Regions from separate parts of the Spirillospora sp. NPDC048824 genome, predicted to be linked through region 2. Evidence: predicted binding sites of a transcription regulator. Region 2 holds the regulator's gene; each other region holds the start of a gene.
What was found. The regulator HrcA, encoded in region 2, represses chaperone genes, less so after heat shock. The targets are predictions, from matches to a motif close to TTGGCACTCTCNNNNNGAGAGTGCCAA.
Positions count from the first base shown of each region.

Region 1: groL (chaperonin GroEL) is a predicted target of HrcA. The motif match lies at 3,501-3,527, and genes of this name have one in related genera.
Region 3: ACGFIS_RS02655 (FmdB family zinc ribbon protein) is a predicted target of HrcA. The motif match lies at 4,443-4,469, and genes of this name have one in related genera.

Region 1 covers NZ_JBICUS010000037.1:20,786-31,275, reverse strand. Annotated here, with positions in the region: gene ACGFIS_RS36610 (hypothetical protein) at 110-235, opposite strand; gene ACGFIS_RS36605 (phospholipid scramblase-related protein) at 349-939, opposite strand; gene ACGFIS_RS36600 (phospholipid scramblase-related protein) at 1,014-1,616, opposite strand; gene groL (chaperonin GroEL) at 1,743-3,371, opposite strand; gene ACGFIS_RS36590 (hypothetical protein) at 4,029-4,805, opposite strand; gene ACGFIS_RS36585 (MoaD/ThiS family protein) at 5,282-5,560, opposite strand; gene thrC (threonine synthase) at 5,572-6,816, opposite strand; SAM riboswitch class I at 6,833-6,974, opposite strand; gene ACGFIS_RS36575 (cation diffusion facilitator family transporter) at 7,092-8,030, opposite strand; gene ACGFIS_RS36570 (trehalose-6-phosphate synthase) at 8,140-9,651, shown strand; gene ACGFIS_RS36565 (sulfotransferase family protein) at 9,729-10,490, opposite strand, start outside.
Region 2 covers NZ_JBICUS010000004.1:363,310-373,799, reverse strand. Annotated here, with positions in the region: gene ACGFIS_RS10815 (PhoH family protein) at 1-425, opposite strand, end outside; gene ACGFIS_RS10810 (histidine triad nucleotide-binding protein) at 571-915, opposite strand; gene ACGFIS_RS10805 (SigE family RNA polymerase sigma factor) at 1,220-1,807, shown strand; gene ACGFIS_RS10800 (hypothetical protein) at 1,804-2,508, shown strand; gene ACGFIS_RS10795 (16S rRNA (uracil(1498)-N(3))-methyltransferase) at 2,523-3,254, opposite strand; gene dnaJ (molecular chaperone DnaJ) at 3,355-4,488, opposite strand; gene hrcA (heat-inducible transcriptional repressor HrcA) at 4,489-5,502, opposite strand; gene ACGFIS_RS10780 (DUF3097 domain-containing protein) at 5,730-6,545, shown strand; gene hemW (radical SAM family heme chaperone HemW) at 6,547-7,755, opposite strand; gene ACGFIS_RS10770 (hypothetical protein) at 7,786-8,235, opposite strand; gene ACGFIS_RS10765 (hypothetical protein) at 8,571-9,446, shown strand; gene ACGFIS_RS10760 (hypothetical protein) at 9,522-10,490, shown strand, end outside.
Region 3 covers NZ_JBICUS010000001.1:587,229-597,718, reverse strand. Annotated here, with positions in the region: gene glp (gephyrin-like molybdotransferase Glp) at 1-110, opposite strand, end outside; gene galU (UTP--glucose-1-phosphate uridylyltransferase GalU) at 137-1,072, opposite strand; gene ACGFIS_RS02670 (5-formyltetrahydrofolate cyclo-ligase) at 1,106-1,687, shown strand; gene ACGFIS_RS02665 (NAD(P)-dependent oxidoreductase) at 1,795-2,784, shown strand; gene ACGFIS_RS02660 (potassium/proton antiporter) at 2,888-4,372, shown strand; gene ACGFIS_RS02655 (FmdB family zinc ribbon protein) at 4,507-4,878, shown strand; gene ACGFIS_RS02650 (MMPL family transporter) at 5,248-7,377, shown strand; gene ACGFIS_RS02645 (S-methyl-5'-thioadenosine phosphorylase) at 7,550-8,377, shown strand; gene ACGFIS_RS02640 (SAF domain-containing protein) at 8,374-9,006, shown strand; gene mscL (large conductance mechanosensitive channel protein MscL) at 9,123-9,551, shown strand; gene ACGFIS_RS02630 (D-alanyl-D-alanine carboxypeptidase family protein) at 9,646-10,490, opposite strand, start outside.

The DNA.
Region 1 (10,490 bases), on a different contig from region 2:
GGCTTCCAATTCCCGGTGCGGTCGAGGCAGGTGCGCACTGCCCCCACCATTCCCGGGTCGGCGGCCACGTCGGTGCCGGCCCGTGTACAGATCAGTGCCACATCGAACGTCAGCGGCCGTGGCCGGACGATTGGACGAGGGTCGAGCGCAGATCCTCGGTCGTCACGGACGGGACGCGAGCGTCGAGCTCGTTCATCCGGTGGGCGGTGTGCAGGACCTCCCTCAAGGACCGCACGCGCCGCACCGTCCGGCTTGCCGCGCCAGTTGATCTCCCGCGGGTGGAGCGGATCACGGAGCCGACGGGGCTGACGGCCGCCGCCCCGAGCCCCCGGCCGGGGCCCGGTCCGGTCAGGTGATCTCCTTGGACTCGTGGAGGGTCATGTCCATCACGATCGCCGTCATGACCGCCATGGTCCGCAGCGGTTCCGGGACGGGGTCGAAGATCTCGGCCTCGTACTTGTCGGCCGTCGTCAGCAGGTGCGTGGCGAGGCCCGCCCACTTCTTGCGCACGTGGGCGACCTTGGTGCCGTCGTTGTCGTGCACGGTGAAGTTGTTGCGCGGCACGTCCACGTCGACCGCGCCGATCAGGGTGCCGTCGCCGTCGTAGACGACGTAGCGGCGTCCGACCCGCTCGGTGACGAACGAGCCGACCGCGTCCTCCTTGGGGCCGAGGATCTCGGTGTAGTCGCGTCCCTTCTGCTTCTCCACGAGGAAAAGGGGGTTCCCGTCAGGTGTCGTCAGCAGGACGGCGCGGGCGTCGAGGTTCGACTTGCCGGGGACGATGCCCCGCATCGCTTCGGCGCGGCCCTGGTCGTCAGCGGGTGCCGCGATGGCGACGACGGTGCCGTCAGCGTCCATCACCTTGTAGCGCGATTTGGCGAACGGTCCTCGGCGAGGCTGCTCAATCCTGAGCATGGAGGAACTGAACGGGTCGCTCATGCATCTCTCCTGGCTTCGTCGTAGGCCGCGCCCTTCCGCGCCCTACGGTACGGGAAATCCACCGGGCGAATGGACTACCCGATCGGCCAGTCCTTACCTTCGTACAGCATCAGATCGATCGCGATCGGGGTGGCGACCACGAGGACGCGGAGCGGGTCGTGGAGAGGCTGGAAGATTTCGACCGAGTATCTGTCGGCGGTGGTCAGCAACTCGGTGGCGACGCCCTTGAGCTTCTTGTCGACCTGCGCGACATGGTTGCCGTAGCCGTCGATCACCGGGAACTTGTAGCCGTAGCGGCTGCCGTCCAGCCGGCCGACGGGGCGTTCGGCCGCGTCCAGAAGCATGTACTGGTACCCGGCCTTCTCACCGATTTTCCGCAGTGAGCCGATCAGAGCACCGTCGGCCGTGCTCACGTGTGTATCCCCGCTCCCGGTTCCCTTTTGCGCCTGCACGGAGATCAGCGGCACACCCTGCGTGCTCTCGACGTGGACGGTCCGGCCGCTGCCCCCGCCTCCGCCGGCGGTCCTCGCCGCCCGGCGGAGCCGCGAAATGTCACGCTCTCCCGCGGTGGCGAGCAGCGTCCCGTTGCCGTCGAACACCCGGTACCGGGATTCGGCGCCCGGGACGCCGCGCGGCTGATCGACACGCAGTACGGGGGAGCTGAAGAGATCACTCATGGGTACGCATGATGCCAGCGCATCCACCCACCGGGAAATGCCGGCAGCCCATTGTGGACACCGAGCACACGAAAGGGACGGCCCGAAGGGCCGCCCCTCTCACGTCGCGTCGTTACACGTCGCCGATCAGAAGTCCATGCCGCCGGCGTCGGGCATGCCGCCCGCCGGGGCCGGGTTCTTCTCGGGCTTCTCCGCGATGACGGCCTCGGTGGTGAGGAACAGCGCGGCGATCGACGAAGCGTTCTGCAGCGCGGACCGGGTCACCTTGGCCGGGTCGAGGATCCCCGACTCGAACATGTTGACGTAGTCGCCGGTGGCGGCGTTGAGGCCCTCACCAGGAGTGAGGTTACGGACCCGCTCCACCACGACGCCGCCCTCAAGGCCGGCGTTGACGGCGATCTGCTTCAGCGGCTCCTCCAGAGCGCGCTTGACGATGTTGGCACCGGTGGCCTCGTCGCCCGTGAGCTCCAGCTTGTCGAACGCGTTGGTGCCGGCCTGCAGCAGCGCCACGCCACCGCCGGGGACGATGCCCTCCTCGACCGCGGCCTTGGCGTTGCGGACGGCGTCCTCGATGCGGTGCTTGCGCTCCTTGAGCTCCACCTCGGTCGCGGCGCCGGCCTTGATCACGGCGACACCGCCGGCGAGCTTGGCCAGGCGCTCCTGGAGCTTCTCGCGGTCGTAGTCGGAGTCGGTGTTGTCGATCTCGGTGCGGATCTGGTTGACCCGGCCCGCGATCTCGTTGGCGTCACCGGCGCCGTCCACGATCGTGGTCTCGTCCTTGGTGATGACGACCTTGCGGGCGCGGCCCAGCATGTCGGTCGTGGTGTTCTCCAGCTTGAGACCCACGTCCTCGCTGATGACCTGGCCGCCGGTCAGCGTGGCGATGTCGCCCAGCATGGCCTTGCGGCGGTCGCCGAAGCCCGGCGCCTTCACGGCCACGGACTTGAAGATCCCGCGGATCTTGTTGACGACCAGGGTGGCCAGGGCCTCGCCCTCGACGTCCTCCGCGATGATCAGCAGCGGCTTGCCGGACTGCATGACGCCCTCGAGGACGGGCAGCAGGTCCTTGTTCGCCGACGCCTTGCCCTGAACGATCAGGATGTACGGGTCCTCGAGGACCGCCTCCATGCGCTCGGGGTCGGTCACGAAGTAGTGCGAGATGTAGCCCTTGTCGAAGCGCATCCCCTCGGTCAGTTCGAGCTCCAGACCGAAGGTCTGGCTCTCCTCGACCGTGATGACGCCTTCCTTGCCGACCTTGTCCATCGCCTCGGCGATCATCTCGCCGATCTGCGGGTCGCCGGCGGAGATGGAGGCCGTGGAGGCGATCTGCTCCTTGGTCTCCACGTCCTTGGCGAGCTTGGACAGCTCTTCGCTGACCCGCTCGACCGCGGACTCGATGCCGCGCTTCAGCGACATCGGGTTCGCACCGGCCGCCACGTTCCGCAGGCCCTCGCGCACCAGCGCCTGGGCCAGCACGGTGGCGGTGGTGGTGCCGTCACCCGCGACGTCGTCGGTCTTCTTGGCTACTTCCTTGACGAGCTCCGCGCCGATCTTCTCCCACGGGTCCTCAAGCTCGATCTCTTTCGCGATCGACACACCGTCGTTGGTGATCGTGGGGGCGCCCCACTTCTTCTCCAGCACGACGTTGCGGCCCTTGGGACCAAGGGTCACCTTGACGGCGTCGGCGAGCTGGTTCATGCCACGCTCGAGGCCGCGCCTGGCATCCTCGTCGAACGCGATCATCTTTGCAGCCATAGGCTCCAGTCCTCCCGGAACAAGGTGGCTTAGACGGATCGAGCCGACGCCCGCGACGGACGGCCCCCACCGACGACTGCCATTCCGTCGCCGGCCTGAGGCCTCATCGCCCCGACCCAGACTGTGAAGTTGTCACTCTCCACAGCAGAGTGCCAACCGTTTTTTAGCACTCTACCCTGCCGAGTGCAAGCGCCGCGCATCCACGCCGGGGGAAGGTTCATCTACCTGCCCCGACCCGTTCCCACCTGCGCCGGAGTCCCGTTCGGGATCGTCACCGGTGTGTCGCCGCGCTCCACCGCGTCCGGTCATCCGTCGGTAATCACGAAACGATCGTCGAACACGGGCGCGAGGGGGAGCGGCGAAGCCGCGATCCTGTTCCGCGGCGTTCCGCGACGAGGGTAGGAGGAGCCCCCAGCGCTGCATCAATGCGCCGGTTCATGATCTCCTCATCACCGTCGATGCAGTGGGCATACGCGCTTTGGGACAACACCCGCTCATGCCCTGCCGTCCTACTGAGAACGGGCGTCGACCGCGAGTGTTTCCCAGGGGACAGACATCGGCCGCTCCAGACTCGCGTTCGCTGGAGCGGCCCGACAGGCGTCCTGGGGGCCTTATCGCCCTGTGAATCCGAGCTACTTCATGGCGCGCGGCAGGCTGCTACTCGGCGCCCTGCTGGGCGGCGGCGCCATCCGCGATTTCGTCCTGCTCCGAACCCTCGACCTCGTTGACGACGGAGTTGCCTTTGCCGCCCTTGAGGCTGGTGTTGATGTCGTCGACCTTGACCGACTCGTTCCCGACCTTCGGCGAGGCGTAAGGCGACCCGGTGACACTGCTGAAGTTCAGGTTGCCCGGGCCGGACTCGCCGACGAGGGTGGGACCGTTGTGCCCGACGTTCGAGTTCTTCACCCACTGGGCGATCTCGGACTTGCCGTCGTGCCCATTCTTGCCGTCCGACGCGGCCCGCTCGGCGCTCTGCTCCTGTGCCTCCTGCTGCTGCGGAGCGGCCTCCTGCTGCGGAGCGGCCTGCTGCTGCGGAGCGGCCTCCTGCTGGGCGGCCTCCTGCTGGGCGGCCTCTTCCTGCGGAGCCTCCTGCGCTTCCAGCGTGTTGTGCTGGGCGCCCTCGGCGGACGCCTGCTCCGCACCACCCTGCTCGGCGGCCTCCGCGCCACCCTGCTCGGCGGCCTCCGCGCCACCCTCGCCCTCGTCCTGCTCCGAGCCCTCGACCTCGTTGACGACGGAGTTGCCGTGGCCGTTCTTGAGGCTGGTGTTGATGTCGTCGACCTTGACCGACTCGTTCCCGACCTTCGGCGAGGCGTGAGGCGACCCGGTGACACTGCTGAAGTTCAGGTTGCCCGGTCCACTTTCGCTGACATAGGTAGGACCGTTGTGCCCGATGTCCGCCTTGTCTACGACGTAGATGTGGATGTCGGCCATCGCGGAAGGGGCCGCCAACACGGTAGCCCCCATCGCGATACCGGTAACCGTCACAGCTCGCGCGATTCGATTCATGCCATTCCTTCCTGCGTGAACTATCGGCGCCCTTCTGGGCGCCCACGCATCACTACTTCCAGGAAAGATCCGACAGCAAAGAGCGTCGATAGGCCTCCACAAGATAGCGGCAGTGAATCACATACTCACGTAAGGGGATCGAATCCTCATCGCGGGCTCCTAATGATATTTCCGAATGTTAGGCAATTCTTCTGTCTTGGCAATTATGTCCCCGAATGCACGATTGTTCAGGTGGCAGGCCCGAAATGCCGGCACGTAGGGGCGTCCGTACACCACGGCGAGACGCCCGGCCGGGAATCCCGGCCGGGCGTCTCGCCAGACTCCTGGCCGAAGCCAGTTGATCAGTCGGTTCTGCGACGACCCACGAATGCGCCGTGGGCGGCGGCACCGAGTCGGCCCCGTCAGCCGCCGGCGACGGCGGGGATGATCGAGATCTGGGCGCCTTCGGGGGTGGAGGTGTCCAGGCCGTCGGCGAAGCGGACGTCCTCGTCGCCGACGTAGACGTTCACGAAGCGGCGGATCTTGCCGTTGTCGTCCAGGATGCGGGCGGAGATGCCGGAGTAGGTGGACTCCAGGTCGGCGACGACGGCGCGGAGGGTGGCGCCCTCGGCCTTCACCTCGGCCTCGCCGCCGGTGTAGGTCCGCAGGATCGTCGGGATACGGACGGACACGGTGCTCATTGGTGCTCCTCTCAGGCCAGGCCTGCGGCGCGGAACGCGTCCAGGGACGGGGCAATGTTGGCGGACGGGGCGACGACGGGTGCGACGGCGTCCAGGGTCTTCAGGCCGTCCCCGGAGTTGATGATCACGGTCTCGGCGGACGGGTCGAGCGTTCCGGCGTCGACGAGTTTGCGGAGGGTCGCGACGGTGACGCCGCCCGCGGTCTCGCCGAAGATGCCCTCGGTGCGGGCGAGCAGCCGGATGCCCTCGACGACCTGCTCGTCGGTGACGTCCTCGACGGCGCCGTTGGTGCGGCGGGCGACGTCCAGGACGTACGGGCCGTCGGCGGGGTTGCCGATGGCGAGGGACTTGGCGATCGTGTCGGGCTTCACCGGGCGGACGACGTCGTGCCCGGCCTTGAACGCGGCGGCGACCGGGTCGCAGCCGGCGGCCTGGGCGCCGAAGACGCGGTAGGGCTTGTCCTCGACGAGGCCGAGCTTGATCAGCTCCTGGAACGCCTTGTCGATCTTCGTGAGCTGGGAGCCGGACGCGACCGGGACGACGATCTGGTCGGGCAGCCGCCAGCCGAGCTGCTCGGCGATCTCGTAGCCGAGGGTCTTGGAGCCCTCGGCGTAGTACGGCCGGACGTTGACGTTCACGAACGCCCAGTCGTCCTGCTCGCCGGCGATCTCGGAGGCGAGCCGGTTGACGTCGTCGTAGTTGCCGTCGACGGTCACGAACGTCCCGCCGTACACCGCCGTCGTGATGATCTTCTGGGATTCCAGGTCGGACGGGACGAACACGGCGCTGCGGATCCCGGCGCGGGCCGCGGCGGCGGCGACGGCGTTCGCGAGATTGCCGGTGGACGGGCAGGCCAGCACTTTGAAGCCCAGTTCACGGGCGGCGGCGAGGGCCACGGCCACGACGCGGTCCTTGAACGAATGGGTCGGGTTGCCGCTGTCGTCCTTCACCCACAGGCTCTGCAGGCCGAGGCTCTCGGCGAGGTTGTCGGCGCGGACGAGGCGCGTCAGGCCGGGCTCGGTGTTGGGCGTGTCGGCCACGGTGGACGGGACGGGCAGCAGCCCGCGGTACCGCCAGATGTTGCGGGGCCCGGACTCGATGGCCGCACGGGTGACGCCCCCGAAGTCGTAGGCGATCTCCAGGGGGCCGAAACACTCCTCGCAGGCGTAGAACGGGCCGAGGTCGCGTGTGGAGCCGCATTCGCGGCAGACGAGGCCGGTAGCGGGTCCGAGGTCAGTGGCAGGCGTGAGTGCCATGAGGGCGAGGCCTTTCTCCCCATCTTCCCTGCGCCACCTTGGTCGCAGGCCGGAGTTGGCACCATCTCCCGGCCGGCCTCGCAGGATCGCGAGTGCGCCTCAGCCGGGTGGTTGCCGGGGCTTCGCAGGGCCGGTCCCTCCACCCCTCTGGATGAGCTGTATTCAGTTGTGAAAGCGAGCGCGCTTTGAACGCGTATGCGTCGACTTTACATGATCTGACCGGATGCCAGACGGGTAGGTCCACTGGCTGAGACGCTACCCGGATGCGCTCTTGATCACGCCGGTTCTCCGCGGCGGACGGTGCGCTGCGTGGGGTCGAGGAACACGTGCCGGACGGCCGGAAGCCGCTCCCTGAGCCTGCGGTCGATCTCCCCGGCGACGTCCTCGGCCTCGTCGGCGCTGATGTCGTCGGAGAAGTTGACCTTGGCGGCGACGAGGATCTGCTCGGGACCGAAGTGCATGGTGAGCAGTTCGTCCACACCGGTCACGCCGCGGGCGCCGAGGATCTCCGAGCGGATCTCGCGCTGTGCGGCGGGGTCGGCGGCCCGCCCGATGAGCAGCACCGTGCTCTCGCGGCCGATCCCGAACGCGAGCACGACGAGCAGCAGGCCGATGAGGACGGAGGCGAGGCCGTCCCAGACGTCCGAACCGGTGATCTCGCGGAGGGTGAGGCCCGCGGCGGCGAGCACGAGGCCGATCATCGCCGTGCTGTCCTCGAACAGCGCCGCCTTGAACGTCAGATCGGGTGACCGGCGGACGTGCTCGACGAGCCCGCGGCCGTTTTCGCGGGTCTCCTGGCGCGCCTGGTAGACCGCGCGTATCCAGGACGTCCCCTCCAGCACGGCCGCGAGGCCGAGGACGGCGTAGGCCAGCCACACGCTCGTGCCGGTGCCGCCGCGGCCCATCATGGTCAGGATGCCGTAGGAGATGGAGAATCCGGCTCCGGCCACGAAGATCCCGAACGCGGCCAGCAGCGACCAGACGTACCGCTCGTTGCCGTATCCGAACGGGTGGCGCCGGTCGGGCGGACGTTCGCTGCGCCCCAGGGACGCGAGGAGGAAGCCCTGGTTGAGGGTGTCCCCCACCGAGTGCGCGCCCTCCGCGAGCATCGCGCTGGACCCGGCCAGGGCGCCGGCGATCAGCTTCGCGATCGCGAGGATGAGGTTCGCCGCACCGGCGACGAGCACGGTCTTGGTCGTCTCGGCCCTGCTCATCCGAGTCGACTACCCGTCGCACTTTGCCCTAATCCAGGCGGATTCGGCAGTGGCGTGAACCACGTGGGTCACTTTGAAGCGCCTCGGTCCCAACTGAGACCCTGCCGGTATGAGCCAAGTGCTGGTGGCATCGAACCGGGGCCCGGTGTCGTTCTCGTCGTCCGAGGACGGCGCGCTCACCATGCGGCGCGGGGGTGGCGGGCTGGTGTCGGGCCTCGCCGCCGTCACGGGAGCCCCGCGCGACCCCGGACCGCTCAGCCCGTCCGCCACCGAGACGGCGTCCGAGGCGGCGTCCGAGGCGGCGTCCGAGGCGGCGGACGTGCTGTGGGTGTGCGCGAGCCTGGGCGAGGCCGACCGGACGGCCGCCCGCCGCTCCCCGGACGGCCGCATCGACCTGGCCGGGTACGAGACCGGGGGCGCCGCCGTACGGATGCTCGACATCCCCGAGGCCACGTTCCACCGCGCGTACAACGCCGTGGCCAACTCGACGCTGTGGTTCGTCCACCACCTTCTGTACGACACACCGCGCAGCCCGCATTTCGATGCCCGTGCCCGCCGCGACTGGCAGTCCTATGAGGCGTACAACGCGGCGTTCGCCGACGCCCTCGCACGGGACGCCGCGCAGGGCGCGAAGGCTGCGATCCAGGACTACCACCTGTCGCTGGCTCCCCGGATGCTCCGCGACCGGCGTCCCGACCTGAGAATCGTCCACTTCTCGCACACGCCTTGGGCGCCGCCGGAGTACTACAGCCTGCTTCCGGACGACATCGGCTCGCAGATCCTTCTGGGCATCCTCGGAGCGGACCACGCCGGGTTCCTCACCGAGCGGTGGGCCTCCGCCTTCCTCGACTGCTGCGAACTGCTGCCGGGGGCCCGTGTCGACCGTGCCGCCCGTACCGTCACCTGTTCAGGACACGTCACGCATGTAGGCGTCCATGGTCTCGGCGTCGACGGGACGGCGTTGCGCCAACGCGCCGCCGAACAGGATGTCGTGGAACGGGCGCGCGCGCTGCGTGAACAGGTGGGCGACCGCCAGCTCATCGTGCGGATCGACCGGACGGAGTTGTCCAAGAACATCGTGCGTGGTCTCGCCGCCTACCGCGAGCTGCTCGTCAACCATCCCGAGTGGCGCGGACGTGTGGTGCACCTCGCGTTCGCGTATCCGTCCCGCTATGACCTGCCCGAGTACCGGGAGTACACCGCGGCCGTCGAGCGGACGGCGAAGCAGATCACCGACGAGTTCGGCACGGCGGACTGGGATCCGCTGATCCTGCAGGTGAACGACGACTATCCCCGTTCCCTCGCCGCCTACGGCCTGGCCGACGTCCTCCTCGTCAACCCGATCAGGGACGGGATGAACCTCGTCGCGAAGGAGGGGCCCGTCCTGTCGGAGCGCGGCTGCGCGCTAGTGCTGTCCAGGGAGGCGGGCGCGGCGGCCGAGCTCTCCGAGGACGCGCTGATGGTCAACCCGTACGACGTGTCGCAGACCGCCGAGACGCTCCACAAGGCCCTGCTGATGCCGCGGGCCGAGCGCGCCGAACGCTGCGCCCGCCTCACCGCCGCCGCGACGGCCCTCACTCCGCAACGCTGGTTCGCCGACCAGCTCGCCGCCCTCGACTGACGCCGCACGTTCCCGGCCGCCACGGCCGGCCGGTCGTGACGGCCGGCCGGTCGTGACGGCCGGGGTGGCGGCGCAGGTCACATGGTGGAGGTGACGGTGCTTTCCGCCGCGAGGAGGCATTCGACCGGGTTCGGTTCGTGGTGCTGCTTCCAGCGTTCGCGCAGGGCGGCCTTGCGCTGCGCGATGCGGCGGTGGGCACTGGTCCTGGTGAAGCGGGCGAGCTGGGACGCGGGCGGTTTCGGCAGTCCGCTGGGCTCGTAGCCGTACTCGGCGAGCCGTTCGCCGAACGCGGCCTCCGCCAGGCTGATCTCCCAGGGGTCGAGGCGTTCCGCCCACGAGCCGATGCGGCTGGTCGTGACGGAGTCGTGCGTCCGTCCATGCCACTTCTTGCGGGGTGAGACGGTCCGCTGGGCCAGGCCCTCGGGGCGCGTCATCGCCGGGTCGAAGTCCTCGCCGAGGAACCCGCAGAGCCGGGTCAGCTCGTCGGCGGGGTCGGTGACGAGCCGCTCGTACTGCATCTCGTAGTAGGCGTCCGGGCCGAGGCGCTCGGCCAGCCGGCGTCCCCGGTCGATCGCCTCCCGCCACACGGACACGGCGTGGTGGACGTCCCTGTCGTACCAGGGCATCTCCATCAGCGAGGCGACACAGTCGCGGCCGTCCCGGACGAGGTGGACGAACTGCGCGTCCGGGAACATCCGCAGCAGCGTGCCGGCGTGCCGGAAGTAGCTCGGGCGCTTGTCGCCCCAGCGCGGCTTGCCGTGCCGGCGGGCGTACGCGCGGAACACGATGCCGATCGCCGAGCCCAGCGTCGGCGGCCCGGCGACGATCTCGTCGACGAC
Region 2 (10,490 bases):
TCGACGTAGCGCCGCTGGTTCAGCGTCTTGGGGCGGATCGTCCGGCCCCGGCTGGACAGCACGTCCAGCGTCAGGACCTCGGCGGGGCGCGCGTCGCTCTCGCCGCGCAGCATCGCCAGGCTGCGCTCGACGGCGTCGGGGGTGAGCTGCGTGCCGCCCTTCAGCAGCTCGAGCATCTCGGTGAAGAGCCGGGAGACCAGGCCGGTCTCGCCCTCCTGGCCCGTCACGGTGATCTCGTTGCCGCGGACGTGGATGTCGATGCCGTCGCCGAACGCCTGCTCTATCGCGTGGAGCAGCTCGTCCCGGGAGCCCAGCAGGCTCACCATCGAATGGTCGTCCGGCACCACGATCTTGATCTGGGAGTGCGAGCCCGTCCGGTCGTCGCGCCCCGTGCGAGTCGACCCCGTGTGAGTTGATTCGACCATCAGCCGGCCTTGCGGCCTCTCCGACCTGCCTTCTGTCTGCTCCGGGTGTCCAGATGTACGGGTTCCATCGTACTGGCCGCCCCCGGCAGGACGCGGATGGTTTTCGCCGGGGGTGCCGGGCGCCCGGTGCGGCCCGGGGGAACGGTCAGCCGGGCGGCCAGTTGAGGCCACGGCCGCCGAGCACGTGCGCGTGCACGTGGAACACGGTCTGCCCGGCCTGCGCGCCGGTGTTGAACACGACCCGGTAGCCGGCCTCGGCGATGCCCTCGTCCACCGCGACCTGGTGGGCCTCGCGCACCAGTTCGGCGAGCAGCCCGGCGTCCGCGGCGGCGAGTTCGCCGACGGTCGGGTGGTGCGCCCTCGGGATCACCAGCACATGCGTGGGCGCCTGAGGGTTGATGTCGCGGAACGCCACCGCACCCGCCGACTCCCGGACGATCTTGGTCGGCACGTCCCCGGAAACGATCTTGCAGAACAGGCAGTCGGTCATCCCTCTCCCCTCGGCGGCGGCCCGCGACCGCCCCGGAATCCTATCGGGACCAGATGCGTGCATGGCCTGCCGCGTCCGGTGCTCGATAGGGTTTTCGCCGATCGACCTTCCATTCCGGTCGGCATTCCGACCGCCTACTGGTTAGGGTTGTCAGCTCAGGGCGTACCCCCCGGTTCGCAAGGCATTGCGACGCGCCCGGACCGGGCCGGGCACGCCCGATCCACGTCGTTCCGAAGACGACCGTACGAATGAGCGGCCGGGGGACGGCAAAGGCGGCGGATAGGTGACCGAGGCAAACCAGGACATGCCCTTTCGTAAACCGAACGACGAGGGCACGCGTCCAACTGACGTGACCGAGACCCTCGTGGCCAGGGGCACGGCGGGGGCGGTGGCCGTCGCCTGGGATGCCGACCAGGCGGTGACCGCGCTCTACAGCGCCAACTACCGCTCGCTGGTAAGACTCGCCGCCATGCTCGTCCGGGACGCGGGAACGGCCGAAGAGGTCGTCCAGGACGCGTTCGTCGCGATGCACGGCGGGTGGCGCCGGCTGCGCGACCCGGACAAGGCCCTGTCGTACCTGCGCCAGTCGGTGGTCAACCGGTCGCGATCGGTGCTCCGGCACCGCGCCGTCGTCGAGAAGTACGCCCCGAAGGGCCTGCCCGACGCGCCGAGCGCGGAGGCCGGGGCCATCGGAGAACTGGAACGCTCGGCGGTCATCGACGCGCTGTCCCGGCTTCCCGCACGCCAGCGGGAGGCACTCGTCCTCCGTTACTACGCCGATCTGTCCGAAGCGGAGATCGCCAACGCGATGGGCATCTCCCGCGGGGCCGTGAAGAGCCACACGGCGCGCGGAATGACCTCGCTACGCAACGTCCTGGAGCAGTTCTCATGACCACCGACCCCCACGACGAGCACGGGGAGATCCTCCGCCGTGCCCTGAACGCGGAGGCGGACTCGGTCAACCCCGCAGGCGACGGCCTGGAACGCATCCGGGCCCGCATAGCCGACGGCTCCGGCCGGCGGTTCGGTCTCGGACGATTCGCCCCCGCGCGCTTCGGGTTCGACCGGTTCACCGTCAACTGGGCGCGTCCCGTCCTCGCCGTGGCCGCCGCCGTGGCGGTCGCCGGGCTCGGCGTGACCGCGCCGCAGACCATCGACCTCATCCAGCAGTCGGTCGGCAGCAACGGGCCCTCCGGCGAGGGGAAGAACAACACCTCCGGCGACCACGCCGGCGCCCAGGGCAACCCGCAGTTCCCCGGCCCGGCGTCGCCGGGCGGCACCGCGACCGACGCCCCGAGCTCCTCGCAGACCCCCACGTCGGCCGCCTCGCCGGGGCTGTCGGCCTGCAGCATCCCCCGGCCGCCCACCCCCCCGACGGTCACCGCGTCGCCCGGTGCGGAGCCCGCCGCCACCCCCTCGGTCACGCCGTGCCCGGACTCGACCCCGTCGCAGCAGCCGACCACGACGCCGTCGCCGCCGACGTCCACCTCGCCCGAACCGGACAAGCCCTCCGACGCGCCGACGTCGCCGTCGACGAGCGAACCGGCCAAGAGCACCGATCAGGGCGCCGGGGCAGCGGCCGGCGCCCCCTGACCCCGCGGGTCGTCCTACCAGCGGCCGGTGGCCGCCAGCAGCACGGCGGCGGCCGCGACTCCGGCCGTCGACGTGCGCAGCACGGTCGGGCCGAGGCGGACCGGGCGCCCGCCGGCCGCGGCGAACCGCTCCAGTTCCTCCTCGGTGATGCCGCCTTCGGGCCCCACCACCAGGACGATCTCGCCCTCCGCGGGCAGTTCCACGGCGCTGAGCCGCGCACCGGCGTCCTCGTGCAGGACGACGGCCAGGGACGCCGCGGCGATCCGCGCGGCGACGTCACCGGTGGACGCGAGCCCGGCGACCTCGGGCAGCCGGCTGCGCCTGGCCTGCTTGCCCGCCTCGCGGGCGGCGCCGCGCCAGCGTCCGAGGGCCTTCTCCCGGCGTTCGGGGCGCCACTGCGTGACGCAGCGGGCCGCCGACCACGGGACGATCTCGTCGACCCCGGCCTCGGTCATCGTCTCGACCGCCAGTTCGCCCCGGTCGCCCTTCGGAAGCGCCTGGACGGCCACGATGCGGGGCGACGGCGGCGGCTGCCGGTGCCGGGCCAGCACGTCCAGCATGAGGGACGCGCGGTCCGCGGCGGTGACGACGCATTCGGCCAGCAGCCCTTCGCCGTCGGTCAGGTCGACGCGCTCACCGGGCCGCAGCCGCCGCACGGCGGCGGCGTGCCGCCCCTCGGGGCCGTCCAGGACGACGCTGCCCCGCTCCAGCGCGTCCGTCCCGGCAAGAAAGACCGGCGGGCTCACGCGCGCACTCCGTGAGGGGCTTCGCTCATCTGTGCTCCCCTGACCCGCCATGCTCCGGATCGCCGCGGCGGCCCTCGTCGTAGGCCGCCGCCACTGCTCTTCAGTGCTGGTTGAAGACGTCCTTGAGCCGCGAGAACATGCCGCGCTGCCCCGGCGCGAACTTGCCGGGCGGACGCTCCTCGCCGCGCAGCACCGCGAGCTGCCGCAGCAGCTCCTCCTGCTCCTCGTCGAGCCGGTTCGGCGTCTCCACGTTCACGTGGATCATCAGGTCGCCGCGGCCGCTCTCGTTCAGGTGCCGCACACCCCGGTTGTAGAGCGTGATGACCTGCCCCGACTGCGTGCCGGGCTTGATGTCGACGCTCTCGGCGGCGTCCAGGGTCTCGATGGTGACGCTGGTGCCGAGCGCAGCCGCCGTCATCGGGATCTCGACCGTGCAGTGCAGGTCGTCGCCCTCCCGCTCGAAGATCGGGTGCGGCTTCTCCACGATCTCCAGGAACAGGTCGCCGGGCGGGCCGCCGCCGGGACCGACCTCGCCCTCGCCGGCGAGCTGGATGTGGATGCCGTTCTCCACACCGGCCGGGATCTTGACCTTGACGGTGCGCCGGGTGCGGACCCGTCCGTCGCCCGAGCACTCCGTGCACGGGTTGCGGATCACCGAGCCGAACCCGCCGCACGCCGGGCACGGCCGGGCCGTCATGACCTGGCCGAGGAACGAGCGCTGCACCTGCTGCACCTCGCCGCGCCCGTGGCACGTCTCACACGTGTCCGGGTGGGTGCCGGGCGCGCAGCCCGACCCCTCGCAGGCCGTGCAGGCGACCGCGGTGTCGATGGACAGCTCGCGGGTCGTGCCGAACGCCGTCTCGCTCAGGTCGAGCTCCACCCGCAGCGTCGCGTTGCGGCCGCGCCGCGCCCGCGACCTCGGGCCCCGGGAGGCCGCCGTGCCGAAGAAGGCGTCCATGATGTCGCTGAACGGGAACCCGGCGCCGCCGAATCCCCCGGCGCCGCCCGCGGACGCGGACGCGAACGGGTCCGCGCCGAGGTCGTACATCTCGCGCTTCTTCGGGTCGGAGAGCACCTCGTACGCCTGGGTGATCTCTTTGAACCTGTCCTGGGTCTCCGGATCCGGGTTGACGTCCGGGTGGAGTTCCCGTGCGAGCCGGCGGTAGGCCTTCTTGACCTCGTCGGCGCTGGCGTCCCGCCGGACGCCCAGGGTCGCGTAGTAGTCGTTGGCCACTTACGACCCCGCCAGGATCTGTCCCACGTAGCGTGCCACTGCCCGTACCGCTCCCATCGTGCTGGGGTAATCCATGCGTGTAGGCCCGAGCACACCCAGCCGGGCCAGTGTGAGGTCGCCCACGCCGTAGTCGGCGGCGACGACCGAAGTCGATCGGAGCCCCAGGTCGGGGTTCTCGGTGCCGATCCGCACCGTAACTGTAGAGGAATCGCCGGTCTCGCCGAGCAGCCGCATCAGGATGACCTGCTCCTCGAGCGCGACGAGAACCTCCCGCAGGCTGGGCGAGAAGTCCACGGCGGCGAGGTTGGCCGCACCGGCGAAGACGATCTTCTCTTCATGCTTTTCGACGAGCGTCTCCAGGAGCACCGACAGCACCGCCGCCGCGAGCGGCCGGTCCGCCTGGACCACCTTCTCGGGCAGGTCCGCCACCGCGGTCGGGACGTCGCCGAGGCCGAGCCCGTCCAGGCACGTGTTGAGCAACGCCCGCAGGTGCCCGATCGATTCCTCGGAGACGGTGCCGCTGGTCTCGATGACCCGCTGCTCCACCCGCCCGGTGTTCGTGATCAGGACGAGCAGCAGCCGGCCCTCGGCGACGGGCACCAGTTCGACGTGCCGCACCGACGAGCGGGTCAGCGACGGGTACTGCACGACGGCGACCTGCCGGGTGAGCTGCGCGAGCAGCCGCACCGTCCGGCCGACGACGTCGTCGAGGTCGTAGGCGCCGGACAGGAACGTCTCGATCGCGCGGCGCTCGGCGACCGACAGCGGCTTGATCGTGGACAGCCGGTCGACGAACAGCCGGTAGCCCTTGTCGGTGGGGACGCGCCCGGCGCTGGTGTGCGGCTGGGCGATGTACCCCTGCTCCTCCAGCACCGCCATGTCGTTGCGGATGGTGGCGGAGGACACGCCGAGGTTGTGCCGGTCCACGAGCGCCTTGGACCCCACCGGCTCATTGGTGGAGACATAGTCCTCGACTATGGCGCGCAGGACCGCGAGTTTCCGGTCGTCCAGCACCGTGTCACCTCCTTCGTCCCCGTCCATGGGCCCCCGATCGTCCGCCCCCGCGTTGCTGGCACTCATAACTCCCGAGTGCCAAGTGTACGACCCGCGGGGGCGCTCTGGAGTGCCCGAGCACACCCCCCGTACGGCTGCGCGATCCTACCCGTATCGGACGGCGCCGCCACGCCGAGGGACGAGGGACGACGGCGCGCGGGCGTCCGACCGGGTTAATGTGCGGACCCGTGCGGAGTAAGAAATATGGAAACGACGTGCTGGCAGGCGACTGGCGCAGGCCCCGCAAGGGCCGGATCCCCGAGGTCCCGGCGGAGCCCGGCCTGGTCGCCGAGGACCCCGGCAGCGGCTTCTGCGGCGCCGTCGTCGGCTGCGACAAGTTCGGCGTCACCCTCGAAGACCGGTTCGGCAAGCGGCGCGTGTTCCCGCTGGAGAAGTCGGGCTTCCTCATCGACGGCGAACCCGTGACGCTCGTGCGGCCCGAGGCCGCGCCCAGGGGGCCCGCGCGTTCCGCGTCCGGCTCGATCGCCGTCGGGGGCCTGCGGGCCCAGGTGGCGCAGGAGAGCCGCATCTACGTGGAGGGCGTCCACGACGCCGAGCTGGTCGAGAAGATCTGGGGGCACGACCTGCGGGTCGAGGGCGTCGTCGTGGAGTACCTCGAAGGCGTGGACGACCTGCCCGCCATCGTCGAGGAGTTCGGCCCGGACGAGGAGCGCCGCCTCGGGGTCCTCGTCGACCATCTCGTGGAGGGCTCCAAGGAATCCCGGATCGCCGCCCGGATCTCCTCCCCGCACGTCCTGGTCACCGGACATCCGTTCATCGACATCTGGGAGGCGGTCAAGCCCGCGTCCGTCGGCATCCGGGCCTGGCCGCGCATCCCCCGCGGCATCCCCTGGAAGGACGGCGTCGTCGCCGAACTCGGCTGGGGTGACGACACGGGCGCGGCCTGGAAGCGGATCCTGGGCTCGGTCAGCAGCTACACGGACCTGGAACCCGCCCTGCTGGGCCGCGTCGAGGAACTCATCGACTTCGTCACGGCCCCCTGAATCAGGTCAGATCGCGGACGACCGCGTCCGCCAGAAGGCGTCCGCGCAGGGTGAGCACCACGCGGCCCTCCTCGTACGGCGCGGCTTCGACCAGCCCGTCGCCGATGGCCCGCCGGACGGCCCCGCCGTCCAGCAGCCCGGCGGGGCAGCCCTGGGCGAGCCGCAGTTCGAGCATGATCCGCTCGATGCGCCGGTCGTCCCCGCCCAGGACCTCCCTGGCGTGCGCCGGGGTGGTCCCCTCCGCGAGACGTGCGGCGTACGCGGCGGGATGCTTGACGTTCCACCACCGGGTTCCGCCGACGTGGCTGTGCGCGCCGGGTCCGACGCCCCACCAGTCCGCGCCCGTCCAATAGAGCATGTTGTGCCGGCAGGCGGCGCCGGGGTCGGCGGCCCAGTTGGAGATCTCGTACCAGTGCAGGCCGTGCGCGCCCAGCATCTCGTCGGCGATCAGGTAGCGGTCGGCCATGGCGTCGTCGTCGGGCGCGGTCAGCTCTCCCCGCCTCACCTGCGCCGCCAGCCGTGTGCCCTCCTCGACGATGAGCGCGTACGCCGACACGTGGTCGGGTTCCGCGGCCAGGGCCGCCTCCAGCGAGGCTCTCCAGTCGTCGTGGGTCTCCCCCGGCGTCCCGTAGATGAGGTCGAGATTGACGTGCTCGAACCCCGCCTTACGCGTCCACTCCACGACCTGCGGGACGCGCCCCGGCGTATGGCTGCGTTCCAGAACGGCCAGCACCTGCTCGCGCGCGCTCTGCATGCCGTAGGAGATCCGGGTGAACCCGACGTCCCGCAGCCGGGCCACATACGCCTCGTCCACGGATTCGGGATTCGCCTCCGTGGTGACCTCCGCGCCCGGCGCAAGCCCGAACTCGGCGTCGATCACTTCCAGGACGCGCCCCAGATCGTCCGCCGGCAGCAAGGTCGGTGTACCACCGCCCACGAACACCGTCTCAACGGGCAGATCCACGTCGCCCAGCACCCGCCGGGCCATGCGAACCTCACCGATGGCGGTGTCGGCGTAGGAATCGCGGCCGGCGCCCGGCCCGAGCTCCGTCGCCGTGTACGTGTTGAAGTCGCAGTAACCGCACCGCGTCACGCAGAACGGCACGTGCACATAGAACGCGAACGGCCGCGTCCCCAACCCCTCCAGGGCACCACCGGGCAACGCCCCGTCGGCGGGCACGGGATCACCATCGGGCAGTGTGGAAGGCACCCTCCCAGTCTGCCCGGCCCAACCCCCTGCTCAGTCCGCCGAGTCCTCGCGGAGCCTGTCACGGAGCCAGTCGGGGATGTGCTCCTCGCTGCGGGGAAACCGGTCCAGGTCCAGGGCGTAGGCGGACGAGGTGAGGGGCGGGTTGAAGTCGGGTTCGCCGTCGTAGTCGAACTCGGCGCTGAAATGGCCCGAACGTTCGATCTGCAGCCGCGCGGTGAACCAGGCGCCCTTGCCGCGCCGGTACATGACGCGGCGGAGCTCGTCCATCTTCCCCACGGCCTGCCCCGGGGGCATCGCCTGGCGGCGCTCGCCGTCCGGCCCCTCGACCTCGAACGAGGCGCTGTCGATGCCGACCGTCGCGCGGAACTCGAAATCGAGCCGCTCCCAGCCCGACGGGGCGGCGGACCGCAGCGCGCGGACGGCGCCGTTCACCGTCTCCCGCTCCTTCGGGGAACGCAGAACCTGCTCGGGGTGGGTCACGCTACCTCCGGGAGGTCGTCAGGTCGGTTGATCGGCACGGTACCCGTCCGACCGTACAGACATCTGCGCCCAGGCAAAGCAACCCCCGCCGTGTCGCACGACCGCGGCCACGGGAGCCGCCCGGCGCGGCGGCGCCGGTCACCGGCCGCGACGACACGGGCGACCGCCCCGCCGCACGGCGGCCCCGGGTCTCGCGATCACGTCCGAAGGCGGTTTCGGGCATGCGAGAATCTGATCGCGCAGCGAGCCGCCAGGCGAGTTCGGAGCGATGCTGGCGATCGCACGCATTGCCCGACGGTGGAGGGCCGCCAGGCCCGAAGGAGGAGGGCGATGCAATGAAAGCAGCACCTGCGCGGGTGGTGCTTTGCGGTGAACCGGACGGGTGGCACTACGTGGTCGCCGACGCATCCGGGACTGAGCGGCGTTCGGAGTTCGCCGGGGCGGGCACGCGCTGGCAGACGGGCACGGGGTCCGGGCCGGAGCCGGCGTGGTGGCGGCGGAGGCTCTCGGAGACGGCCGAGGGGCTGCGGGAGGTGGTCGCGGAGCGGCTGACCGACGCGACCTTCCGTGCTCTGGGAGTCGAGACGGTCATCACCTGGTTCGCGGTGGACGAGCCCGTCACCTGGGAGGGGCTCGTCACGCTGCGGGAGGCGGATCCGGCGCGCTTCCCCGGCCAGGTGGCACCCTTCATGATCACGCTGGAGCCGGGGCGCGGTGCGCTGCTGCCGGACGCGAGCCTGCTGTTCTCCACACAGGCCCCGGACGCCTGGACGACCCTCGCCGCGGTCGCCGAGCGCTGCGGCACCCGTCCGCCGAAGTCGTCGTTCCTGTGCGGGTGGGCGGGACATCGCAGCGTACGGGTCGGGCGCGGGATGCTGGCGCTGTCCACCGGCCGGGACGAGGACGGCGTGGAGCGGCTCGCGGAGATCTGCGCGACGCGGCCGTCCGGCTGGAGCGGCAACCCGGAGATGCGTCTGCGGTTCGACGGCGTCGACCTGTTCGACGAGCCCGCCGAGGACGTGGTCGCGCTGCTGGGCGAGCTCGGGCACGAGGTCGTGCGGCGCGGCCGGACGGCCCGGCTGGCCGCGTCGGGTCTCACTCTCTACGAGCCCGATGCGCCGGGGACCGCCGCGGAGCGGTTCACCGGCGTGTCCCTGCGGCCCCCGGCGGCGCTCGCGCCGCTGGGGAGGCCCCTGCGGACGCGGGCCTGACGCAAACGAACCCGACATCCACGGGCGACCGGGGCGTCACCGGATCGCGACCCGCCCGGTCTAGATTCGCCGATCATGAGAAGCCGTGCGCGTCATGCCGTGCTCGCCTTGACCGGCGCCGCCCTCGCCGGCGCTCCCCTCACCGCCGCCGTCTCCCCCGCCGCCGCCGCACAGCCGGGCACGATCACGGTCGAGCGCGGTGGTCCCGCCCGGTCGGTGACGTTCACCGCGGACCGGGACGGGGAGGCCGTGATCTCCTTCGCCGCGTCCGCGCCGGGTGTCTCCTGGGCCCGCGAGGGCGCCGAGTCCGCCGTCGTGTCGATCGCGGTGGACGGACGCCATGTGACCGACGCCGTCGTCCCGTCGTCCGAACCGGTGGCCCGGAGCTTCGGTCTCGGGCACGTCCGGGAAGGCGCGCATGAGGTGACGCTGCGGTTCGCCGAGGGCAGCGCCCCGGCCGCCCGCCGCGTGACCCTCGGGGGCACCCGCGTCCGGACGCCCGCCAAGGACGCGGCGGTCCTGCGCCACGCGCCGATCGTCGTCGGGCGGACCGGATGGCCGTTCGGCGACCCGTACCAGAACGCCACCACCGACACCCCGCTGACCGCCTGGCATGAGACGCGGCCCGCCGGCACTCCCGGGCACCGGGTCATCGAGTACTCGATGGTGTGGAGCAACGAGGACGGCGGCACCGACACGCCCGCGCTGATGGCCCGCTGGGGCCGCACGACCGACATCGAGTGGGTGTACCGGGTCGAGGTGGACGCGTCCGGGCGGCGCGTGGACGGCACCGCGGTCTACCAGGCGCCGCTGCATCTGACGTTCCAGTTCACCGGTCGCTTCGAGGGCGATCATCCGGTGCTGCAGACGTGCACGCAGAACAACAACATGTGCGACGTCGTCTCGCCTGACCCGCCGCTGCGCTTCCTGCTCGACGCCTCCAGAACCCGTCCGGAGGGGCGCGCCCGCGAGGCCGTCATGGACCGCGAGCCGTGGACGTACCGTGTCGCCGCCCAGGAGATGGTGCGCGAGGGGAAGATCGAG
Region 3 (10,490 bases), on a different contig from region 2:
ACGGGCTCGGCGAGCACCGTCCCCTGCGCCTCCAGCAGCGCCAGGTCGAGCGGCGGCAGCGCCGCGACGCTGCCGAGGATGTCCGTCAGATGCTCATCGACCGATCTCATGCCCACGGCCCCAGTGTGACGTGTCGTCACGAGTCCCCGGAGCCGCCCACGCCGCCGGACGCGTCGTACTCGCGCACGAACTCACGCAGCCACGGGATGAACTCCGGCGCCAGGTCGGGGCGTTCCGAGGCGAACTGGACGACCGTCCGCAGGTATTCGAGCTTGTTGCCCGTGTCGTAGCGGCGTCCCCGGAACTTGACCCCGTAGACGCCGCCGCCCTGGTCGGCGGGCGTGTCGGCGAGGGTGCGCAGGGCGTCGGTCAGCTGGATCTCGCCGCCGCGTCCCGGCGGGGTCTTCTCCAGGACGTCGAACACCGCGGGGTCGCAGACGTACCGGCCGATGATGATCCAGTTGCTCGGCGCCTCCTCGGCGGAGGGCTTCTCGACGAGGTCGGAGATCCGGACGACGTCGTCCTCGCCGGTCGCCTCGATGGCCGCGCACCCGTACGAGGAGACCTGGTCGGGCTCGACCTCCATCAGCGCGACCACGCTGCCGCCGTACCGCCCCCGCACTTCGATCATGCGCCGCAGCAGGTTGTCGCGCGCGTCGATCATGTCGTCGCCGAGCAGCACCGCGAAGGGCTCGTGGCCGACGTGCTGGCGGGCGCAGTGCACCGCGTGCCCGAGCCCGCGTGGCTCGCCCTGCCGCACATAATGCATGATGGCCAGGTCACTGGACGCATGGACGGCGTTGAGGCGCTCGTCGTCGCCCTTGGCGCGCAGTGCCTCCTCCAGCTCGTACGCCCGGTCGAAGTGGTCCTCGATGGACCGCTTGCTGCGGCCGGTGACCATCAGGACGTCGCTGAGACCCGCGTCCACCGCCTCCTCGACGACGTACTGGATCGCAGGTTTGTCGACGATGGGCAGCATTTCCTTGGGAGTCGCCTTGGTGGCGGGCAAGAATCGGGTACCGAGACCGGCCGCCGGGACGACCGCCTTGAGCACAGGTGCAGTGTCGGCCATGTAATGACCCTAGCCACCCACGAGGACGGCAGCGTGCAGGACATCGTTTCGAAGAGCGACCTACGAGCCGAACTGATCGGCAGACGTGCGGCGATGCCGCCCGAAGCCCGCGCGGCGGCCGGGAGATCGATCCGGGACGCGCTGCTGCCGGTCCCCGAGGTCGAGATGGCGGGGACCGTCGCGGCGTACGTCTCGATCGGCACCGAACCGGACACCCGCGGGCTGCTGTTCGCGCTGTGGAAGCGCGGCACCTACGTGCTGCTCCCCCGGCTGCTCCCGGACGGCGATCTCGACTGGGCGTCCTATGAGGGCCCCGACTCGCTCGTCCCAGGGCCGGGCGGATGCCCGGAGCCGTCCGAGCCGCCCCGCGGGCCCGGCGCGGTGGCCAGCGCTGACGTCGTTCTCGTCCCGGCGCTCGCCGCCGACCGCACCGGGATGCGCCTCGGCCGCGGCGGCGGGTCTTACGACCGGGCGCTCGCCCGGGTCGGCCCGGCGATCCTGACCGTGGCGCTGCTGTACGACCAGGAGCTTCTGCAGACCGTGCCGGCCGAACCGCACGACCAGCGCGTCCGCGCGGCCGTGACGCCGTCGCAGGGCCTCGTCCGCCTCGGCTGACGAGCGGGCCGGCGACCCGGGCCGGGCGGGTCGTCCGCGGGGCTCATTAGAGTGAGGAAGGCAAGATCGCGGTAGCGGTCGGGCGGGGGAGGAACGGGAGGTTCCAGATGACGGCGCCGTGGCGGATCCTGTCCCTGCCCCCGATCGACCAGCACGTCGTCCGGCGGCTGTTCGAACCGCTCGGGGACGCCGCGGAGGTGATGTTCCCGCAGGCCAGGGAGCGCGCCGCGATGCTGTCCGCGCTTCCCGGCGCCGACATCGTGATCGCCGACTTCAGCGGACGGCTGGCCATGGACGCCGAAGCCGTACGGGCCGCGCCGCGCCTGGCGTTCGTCCAGATGCCCGCCGTCGGGACGGACAGCATCGACATCGCCGCGCTCACCGCCGCGGACGTGCCCGCGGCGAACGCGGCGGGCTTCAACGCGCGCGGGGTCGCCGAGTGGGCGGTGGGTGCGTCGTTCGCGCTGTGCCGCCATCTCGCCTGGGCCGACCGGGGCGTCCGCGCGGGCGGGTGGCCGCAGATGGAGGTGGTCGCCCGGCGGCCCCGCGAGATCCACACCCAGCGCGTAGGCATCGTCGGATTCGGCGCGATCGGCGCCGAGGCGGCGCGGCTGTTCGCGGCGCTCGGCTGCGCCGTCTCCTACTGGACGAGGCGTCCTCGTCCAGAGGCCGCGGCCAGGTTCAGGGAGCTGGACGACCTGCTGGCCACGTCCGACATCGTCGTCCTCGCCCTGCCGCTGACGGACGAGACCCGCGGGCTGATCGGTCCCGAACGTCTCGCCCTGCTGCCGGACGACGCGCTGCTGGTGAACGTGGCGCGCGGGGGCATCGTGCCGGACGACGCCATCGTCGCGGCCTTGGAGTCGGGACGGCTGGCGGGCGCGGCCCTGGACGTGTTCGACGAGGAGCCCCTTGGAGCGGACCATCCGCTCCGCACCCACGAGGACGTGCTGGTGTCTCCGCACGCGGCCGGGACGTCCGTGCAGTCACAGTTGAACCTCGTGGCGGCCGTGCGCGACAACGTCACCGCGGCCGTCGAGGGACGCGAGGTGCAGAATGTGGTCAACGGTGTGAACCCGCACGTCAGACGGCGATAACGGGGATCCCCGGCATGCCATCCCTCAACCGCAAATATGCGATCGGCCCGTGAATCTGTAGGATTCCTAAACGATCAACTTTGACGACCCCGAAGGGTGGGATGTGCATCTCGACATCTGGCTACTCCTCGGGGCCACGCTCGTACTCAGCGCCATCGTCGCGGTCAGGCTGTCCCATCGGGCCGGCCTGCCGTCCCTCCTGGCGTACATGGGCCTCGGCCTTTTCATCGGCGAGTCCGGCCCCCTCCACATCAACTTCGACGACGTCGAGCTGGCTCATACGCTCGGCTTCGCCGCGCTCGTCCTGATCCTCGCCGAGGGCGGTGTCACCACCAGCTGGCGGCACGTGCGGCCCTCGGTGCCCGCCGCCATCGCGGTGTCCACGATCGGCACGCTGATCAGCATCGTCGTGGTGGCGCTGTCCGCGATGTGGCTGGTCGACATGGACTGGCGGCCGGCGTTCCTGCTCGGCGCCGTGCTCGCCCCGACCGACGCGGCCGCCGTGTTCTCCGTGCTGCGGCGGCTACCGCTGCCGTCCCGGCTGTCCGGGCTGCTGGAGGCCGAGTCCGGCTTCAACGACGCGCCCGTCGTGATCATCGTGATCGCGCTCAGCACCCACACCAGCGCACCCCACCTCGGCGAGCTGTTCGGCCTGATGGTGTACGAGCTGGCCGCCGGCGCCCTCATCGGCATCGGCATCGCCTGGCTCGGTGCGCAGGGGCTGCGCCGCCTCGCGCTGCCCGCCTCCGGCCTCTACCCGATCGCGGTGCTGTCGCTGGCCATCGGCGCCTACGCCGTCGCGTCGCTGCTGCACGCCAGCGGGTTCCTCGCCGTTTACGTCGCCGGTGTCGTCCTCGGCAACGCCCGGCTCCCGCACCGGCCCGCCACCCGCGGCTTCGCCGAGGGCATCGCCTGGCTGGCCCAGATCGGGGTGTTCGTGATGCTGGGCCTGCTGGCCTCCCCCGGCGAACTGCCCGGCCAGATCGTGCCCGCGCTGCTGATCGGGTTCGTGCTGCTGCTGATCGCGCGTCCCGTGTCGATCGTGCTGTCCACGATCGGGTTCAAGATGTCGTGGGGCGAGAAGATGTTCGCGTCCTGGGCCGGGCTGCGCGGCGCCGTCCCGATCGTGCTCGCCACCATCCCGATGGCGCAGGGGGTCGAGTCGTCCGGCCGGATCTTCTCGATCGTCTTCACCATCGTGGTGGTCTTCACTCTGCTCCAGGGGCCCACACTGCCGCTGGCGGCGCGCTGGTGCCGGCTGGAGAGCGACGAGCAGACCCGGGAACTGGACGTGGAGGCGGCGCCGCTGGAGGAATTGCACGCCGACCTGCTGGAGGTCCGGATCCCGGCGGACTCGATGCTGAACGGCGTGGAGATCTTCGAGCTGCGGCTGCCGCCCGGCGCGTCCGTCACGCTCATCGTGCGGAACGGGTCCAGCTTCGTCCCGGAACCCACCACGCCTCTGCAAGCGGGTGACACCCTCCTGGTCGTGACCACCGACGCCGTGCGTGAGGCCACGGAACGCCGTCTGCGCGCGGTCAGCCGGAAGGGCAGGCTGGCCGGCTGGTTCGGTGAGAAGGGCATCTGACCGGTCAGAAGCAGACCAGGCCGGTCAGGAACAGACCAGGGGCGAATCCTGTTTCCGCTACCGGGTAGCATTAGCAGTCGTTCACAGTGAGTGCCAGCCCGGGTTGAGCCGGGCTGAGTCAGCGAGGAGGAACCGTGCCGACGTATCAGTACGTTTGCACCGAGTGCGCCGAGCCTCTGGAGGTCGTGCAGAAGTTCAGCGACGACGCGCTGACCGAATGCCCGGCTTGCCAGGGCAGGCTGCGCAAGGTCTTCTCGGCGGCGGGGATCATCTTCAAGGGGTCGGGCTTCTACCGCACCGACAGCCGCGGTTCCGGCAAGACCTCGACCGCGGGCGTCTCGTCCAACGGCTCCGCCTCGAACGGCGACTCGTCGTCGTCCGACTCCTCCAAGTCGGAGAAGTCGGAGAAGTCTTCGTCGTCTTCCTCCTCGTCCTCTGGTAGCGACTCCTCCTCGTCCTCCGGTACGGCGTCGTCCTCCTCCTCGTCCTCCGAAAAGGTCGCCTGACGCCTTTCGGAGCTCCTCCGGGCCCCGCGCACTGCAAGCCGGGAGATCCGCCGCCCCTCTGGTGCGGCCGGCGGATCTCCCGGCTTTCGCCATGCCCGGGCAGCCGCATGTCCTGCACATCCTCGGTGGCGGTCGCACTGGAAGTACCGCACCGGAGATAATCGGGGATACCCTCCGGTTATTTCCTCCTGGCCATGGTGCGGACTACATCTCAGGTGGTAGCCGCGGTGGCGGCACGTGCCCCAGACGACGTAGCCCAGGTCCAATCTCACGCCGGAGGCGCCGGCGGTGCCATCCGACGACGATCTAGGGGATGAGGGTCGACCGGCAGGCCGGCTCTCTTTTCGGAAAGTGCACAGGAGAGGAACCATGAGCACACAGAGCCCGGCTCCCCCCAGAACGTGGGCGCACCGTCTGGCCGGACTGATCGCCGGCAGGCGCACCAAGTGGGCAGTCCTGGCCCTGTGGGTCGTCCTGCTCGTCGCCCTCGGCCCCCTGGCCGGCAAGCTCGGCGACGTCGAGGAGAACGACGCGGCGTCCTGGCTCCCCGCCGGAGCCGAATCGACCCAGGTCGTCGAACTGGAAGAACAGTTCCGCAAGGACGAGACGATGCTCGCGGTCGTCGTCTACGAACGCGCCGGGGGAATCACCGCCGAGGACCGCGCGAAGGCCGCCTCGGACGTCTCCGCATTGCAGAACCTGCCCGGCGCACAGAAGGTACAGGGCCCGATCCCGTCCGAGGACGGGAAAGCGCTGCAGACCCTCGTGCCCCTCACGGACGAGGACCTGACCGGCGCCGTCGACGGGGCGCGTGAACTCGCCGAGCGCGGACCTCCCGGGCTGGCCTCGCACGTCACCGGCCCCGCCGGAAGCGGCGCCGACCAGTTCGAGGTCTTCGAGACCATCGACGGGTTCCTGCTCATGGCCGCGGGCTCCGTCGTCATCGTCCTTCTGCTCATCATCTACCGCAGCCCGATGCTCTGGTTCGTGCCGGTGCTGAGCGCCCTCTTCGCCCTCGGGCTGGCCCAATCACTGGTGTATCTGCTGGCCAAGTACGGGGACCTCACCGTCAACGGCCAGAGCGCCGGAATCCTGACCGTCCTCGTCTTCGGCGTCGCCACCGACTACGCACTGCTGCTCGTCGCCCGTTATCGGGAGGAACTGCACCGCCACGAGGACCGGCACGAGGCCATGGCCTACGCGCTGCACCGCGCCGGACCCGCCATCATCGCGTCCGCCGCCACCGTCGCGGTCGGCCTGCTGTGCCTGCTGCTCGCCGAGATGAACTCCACCGCGGGCATGGGTCCCGTGGCCGCCGCGGGCGTCCTGACCGCCCTCGCCGCGATGACGACCCTCCTGCCGGCGCTGCTCGTCATCTGCGGACGGTGGCTGTTCTGGCCGCTGATCCCCCGCTACGACGTCAAGTACCTGGAGCCGGAGGCGTACGAGTCGGAGCACGGCATCTGGAGCCGGGTGGCCGGTCTCATCCGCAAGCGCCCGCGCGCGCTCTGGGCCGCCACCATGCTCGGCCTGATCGTCCTCAGCCTCGGCCTGGGCACGCTCAAGGCCGACGGCCTCTCGGACGCGGGGATGTTCACCGGACGCCCCGACTCCGTCCAGGGCACGGAGGCCGTCGCCCGGCACTACCCCGCCGGCTCGGGTTCCCCGGCCGTCGTCATCGGCTCCGCATCGGCGTCCGACAAGATCGCCGAGACCGTCCGCGGTACGTCCGGCGTCGCCCAGATCGGCGCACCGGCCACGGTGAACGGGCTGGTCAAATACGAGGCGACGCTGAAGGACGCGGCGGACGGCGAGGCCGCCCGCGCGACCATCGACCGGCTGCGCGCCGCCGTGCACGACGTCCCGTCCGCGAACGCCAAGGTCGGCGGCATGACCGCGACGTCCCTGGACATCCAGCGGGCCTCGTCCCGCGACAACAAGGTGATCATCCCGATCGTGCTGGCCGTGGTGTTCCTGATCCTCGTCGCACTGCTGCGCGCCCTCATCGCGCCGCTGCTGATGATGGGCACCGTGGTCCTGTCGTTCCTGGCCTCGCTCGGCGCCTGTGCGGTGATCTTCGAGTACGGGTTCGGGTTCGAGGGGACCGACTCCGGCTTCCCGCTGCTGGCCTTCATCTTCCTGGTCGCACTGGGCGTCGACTACAACATCTTCCTGATGCACCGCGTCCGGGAGGAATCGCAGGCCCTCGGCACCCGCCGCGGCATCCAGCGCGGCCTCACCGTCACCGGCGGTGTGATCACCTCGGCGGGCCTGGTCCTGGCGGCCACGTTCGCCTCCATGGTCACGCTGCCGCTGGTGTTCATGGTCGAGATGGGCTTCGCGGTCGCGTTCGGGGTTCTGCTCGACACCCTCATCGTCCGGTCCCTGCTGCTTCCCGCGCTGTCGTACGACATCGGGCGGCGGATCTGGGCGCCGGGCCGCCTCGCCAAGCGCGAGCCGGTCGCCGACCCGCCCAAGGTGCTCGACCCGGTCGGCTGACGCCGCCACCGACCCCGGCTCCGGCCGGGACGGGAAGGGAAGGGGGCCCGGCTTCGGCCGGGCCCCCTTCGGCTCTTCCGGTCCTGTCGGCTCTTCCGGCTTTGGACGCGGAGTTATCCACAATCGGCGGACGGCCTCCCGGGCGCCTGCGCGAGGTGGCTAATGTCGGCGCATGTCCACTCAGCCTTCCGCCGCACCGCCAGCCGCCGAGATCGGGGTCATCGGCGGCTCCGGGTTCTACTCGTTCCTCCACGACGTCGAGGAGGTGCGGGTCGAGACCCCGTACGGCCCTCCCAGCGACCCCATCGCCGTCGGCGAGCTGGCGGGCCGCCGCGTCGCGTTCGTCCCCCGGCACGGCCGCGACCACCGGTTCCCGCCGCACAAGATCCCGTACCGGGCCAACATGTGGGCGCTGCGCTCACTCGGCGTCCGGCAGGTCCTGGCGCCGAGCGCGGTCGGCTCCCTCACCCCCGGCCACGGCCCGGGCACGCTCGCCATCCCCGACCAGCTCGCCGATCGCACGTCCGGGCGCGAGCAGACCTACTACGAGGCGGGCGCCGCCGTGCACGTGTCGTTCTCCGACCCGTACTGCCCGGCGGGCCGCCGCGCCGCCGCGGAGTCCGCGCGGACGGCCGGCTGGGCCCCCGTCGACCGCGGCACCCTCGTCGTCATCGAGGGGCCGCGCTTCTCGACCCGGGCGGAATCGCAGTGGTTCGCCTCCCAGGGCTGGACGCTCATCGGGATGACCGGCCACCCCGAGGCCGTCCTCGCCCGGGAACTCGCCCTCTGCTACACGTCCCTGTGCCTCGTCACAGACCTCGACGCGGGCATCGAGGAGGGTGAGGGCGTCACCATGGAGGAGGTCCTCCGCGTCTTCGGCGAGAACATCGACCGTCTCCGCACACTCGTGGCCGACGTCGTCAAGACGCTGCCCACCGAGCGCGCCTGCCCCTGCCCGGACGTCCTGGAGGGCATGAAGCTCCCCCTGGAGCTGCCGTGAACGCCCGCTTAGCCGGCCTGCGACGGCCGCTCGCGGCACTGCTCGCCGCGGCCGCCGCCGGCCTCGCCTTCATGGCGCTGCGCCCGGCCCCGCCGCCGTCCGTCCGCGTCCTCGCCGCCGCCCGCGACCTCCCGGCCGGAGCCACCCTCGCCCCATCCGACGTGCACCACGTGGACCTGCCGCCCGCCGCCGTCCCGTCCGGCACCCTCCGCTCCGGCACCGGCCGCGTCCTCGCCGCCCCCATGCGCGAAGGCGAACCCCTCACCGACGCCCGCGTCGTCGGCGACGGCCTGCTCCGCGCCTACGGCCCCGGCACGGTCGCCACCCCGGTCCGCATCGCCGACGGCGACGCCGTCCGCCTCCTCCACCCCGGCGACCACATCGACGTCCTGACCGGCCCGGCACCGCCCGCCTTGCCCGACGCCACCGCGGGCCGGCTACGAGGCGACGCCCGGGTAGTGGTGTCATCGGTGTCCGTCATCACCGTCCCCGCACCGAACGAAGCCGGCGGCCGGCAGGGCGCCCTGATAGTCCTCGCGACCGACAGAGCCCAGGCCCTCGCCCTCGCGGCCGCCCCCGCTCCCCTGACCCTGACGATCGCCCCCCGTCAAGGCGACCCCGTCCCCTGACGACCCGGCCGGCAACGAGTCCGCTTGGCATGTCTCGCCAGGTTTCATTACTATCCGTGGCCGTTCCTGCGCTCCCGTTCCCCCGGCGGGCGCACCCCCGATTCCCCGGAGCCGGCATGAGTGGTTTCAAAAAGTTCCTCCTGCGCGGAAACCTCGTCGAACTCGCGGTCGCGTTCGTCGTCGGAGCAGCGTTCGCCAGCCTCGTGAAGGACTTCGCGAGTTCCTTCATCACACCGCTGATCGCGTTGATCGGCGGCGAGCCCGACTACACGGCCCTGGCCGTGACGATCAACGGCACCAAGTTCCCTTATGGAATCTTCGTGACCTCGGCGATCGCGTTCGTCATCACGGCGGCGATCGTCTACTTCCTCGTGGTGCTGCCGACGGCCAAGCTGATCGAGCGCATGGACCGGGGTAAGGAGGCCACCGAGCACGAGTGCCCGCAGTGCCTCAGCGACATCCCCGTGAAGGCCCGCCGCTGCCGCTACTGCACCGCCGAGGTCGTCCCCGCCACCGAGGTCCCCTACCAGGGCGGCTCCGCCTAGCCTCGGTACGCCCGTGCCGTGTGTCGCCCTCGGGCGATGTCCGAAGGCGACACCCCGCGCGCAGACGGCCATGGAAGGGGCGATTCGGTCCGGGTCATTCGTTCTCGGTGCCGAACTCCCAGTGCCACGGCTCGAACGGGCTGCTGTAGGCCCACGCCGGGTGGATCCATCCGAACTTCCCTGCGTTGGCCTCCATCCAGTTGAACTGGACGGAGCCCGAGCGCTGAATGCCGCCGCAGAGGTCGAGCGCCTGGCCCTTGCCGTGGTTGCTCGTCCCGGGGACGGCCGCGAAACCGGGCCTCCGCGCGTAGACCGAGTGCTGCTCCGACAGGCTCCGGTACGCGTCCGTGACGCACATGTCGCGGCCGAACCGGCGCTTGTACGACGCGTTCAGCTTGTAGAAGCCCAGTGCCGCGTCCGCCCGCAGCTTGTGCCCCTTCTGCGGCAGGGCACAGAGATACTTCGCCGGGATCAGCCCGTTGGGGAACTGCTTGGCGTCGGCGGCGAGGCTCTCGTCGCATTTGAGCTGCAGACGCTTCAGCCTGCTCACCGCCAGCTTGTCGAGCATCGTGTTGAGCTGCTCGGTGAGCTGCGCCGACTTGCTCTTCAACCCGTCCACCTCCTGCTGGAGGCGGGTCTGCTCGACCGCGTTGCGCGACTGCAGTTCCTGGGCGGTCGACGCGAGCCGTTTCCGCCGCGACTGCAGGTCGTCGGCACGGTCCACAAGCGCCTGCTGCGACCTGGCGAGCAACGTCACGTCCGCCGTCGAACGAAGCGCCTGGCTCGGATCGCCCCCACCGAAGATCGCCATGGACCCGACGGATCCGCTCTGCTTGTACGACGAGTTCGCCAGCCTGGCCAGCGGCTCCCGGATCTTGTTCAGCTCCGCCTCGGCCACCGCGAGGTCCTTCAGGGTGCCCCGCAGCTTGACCTGCGAGG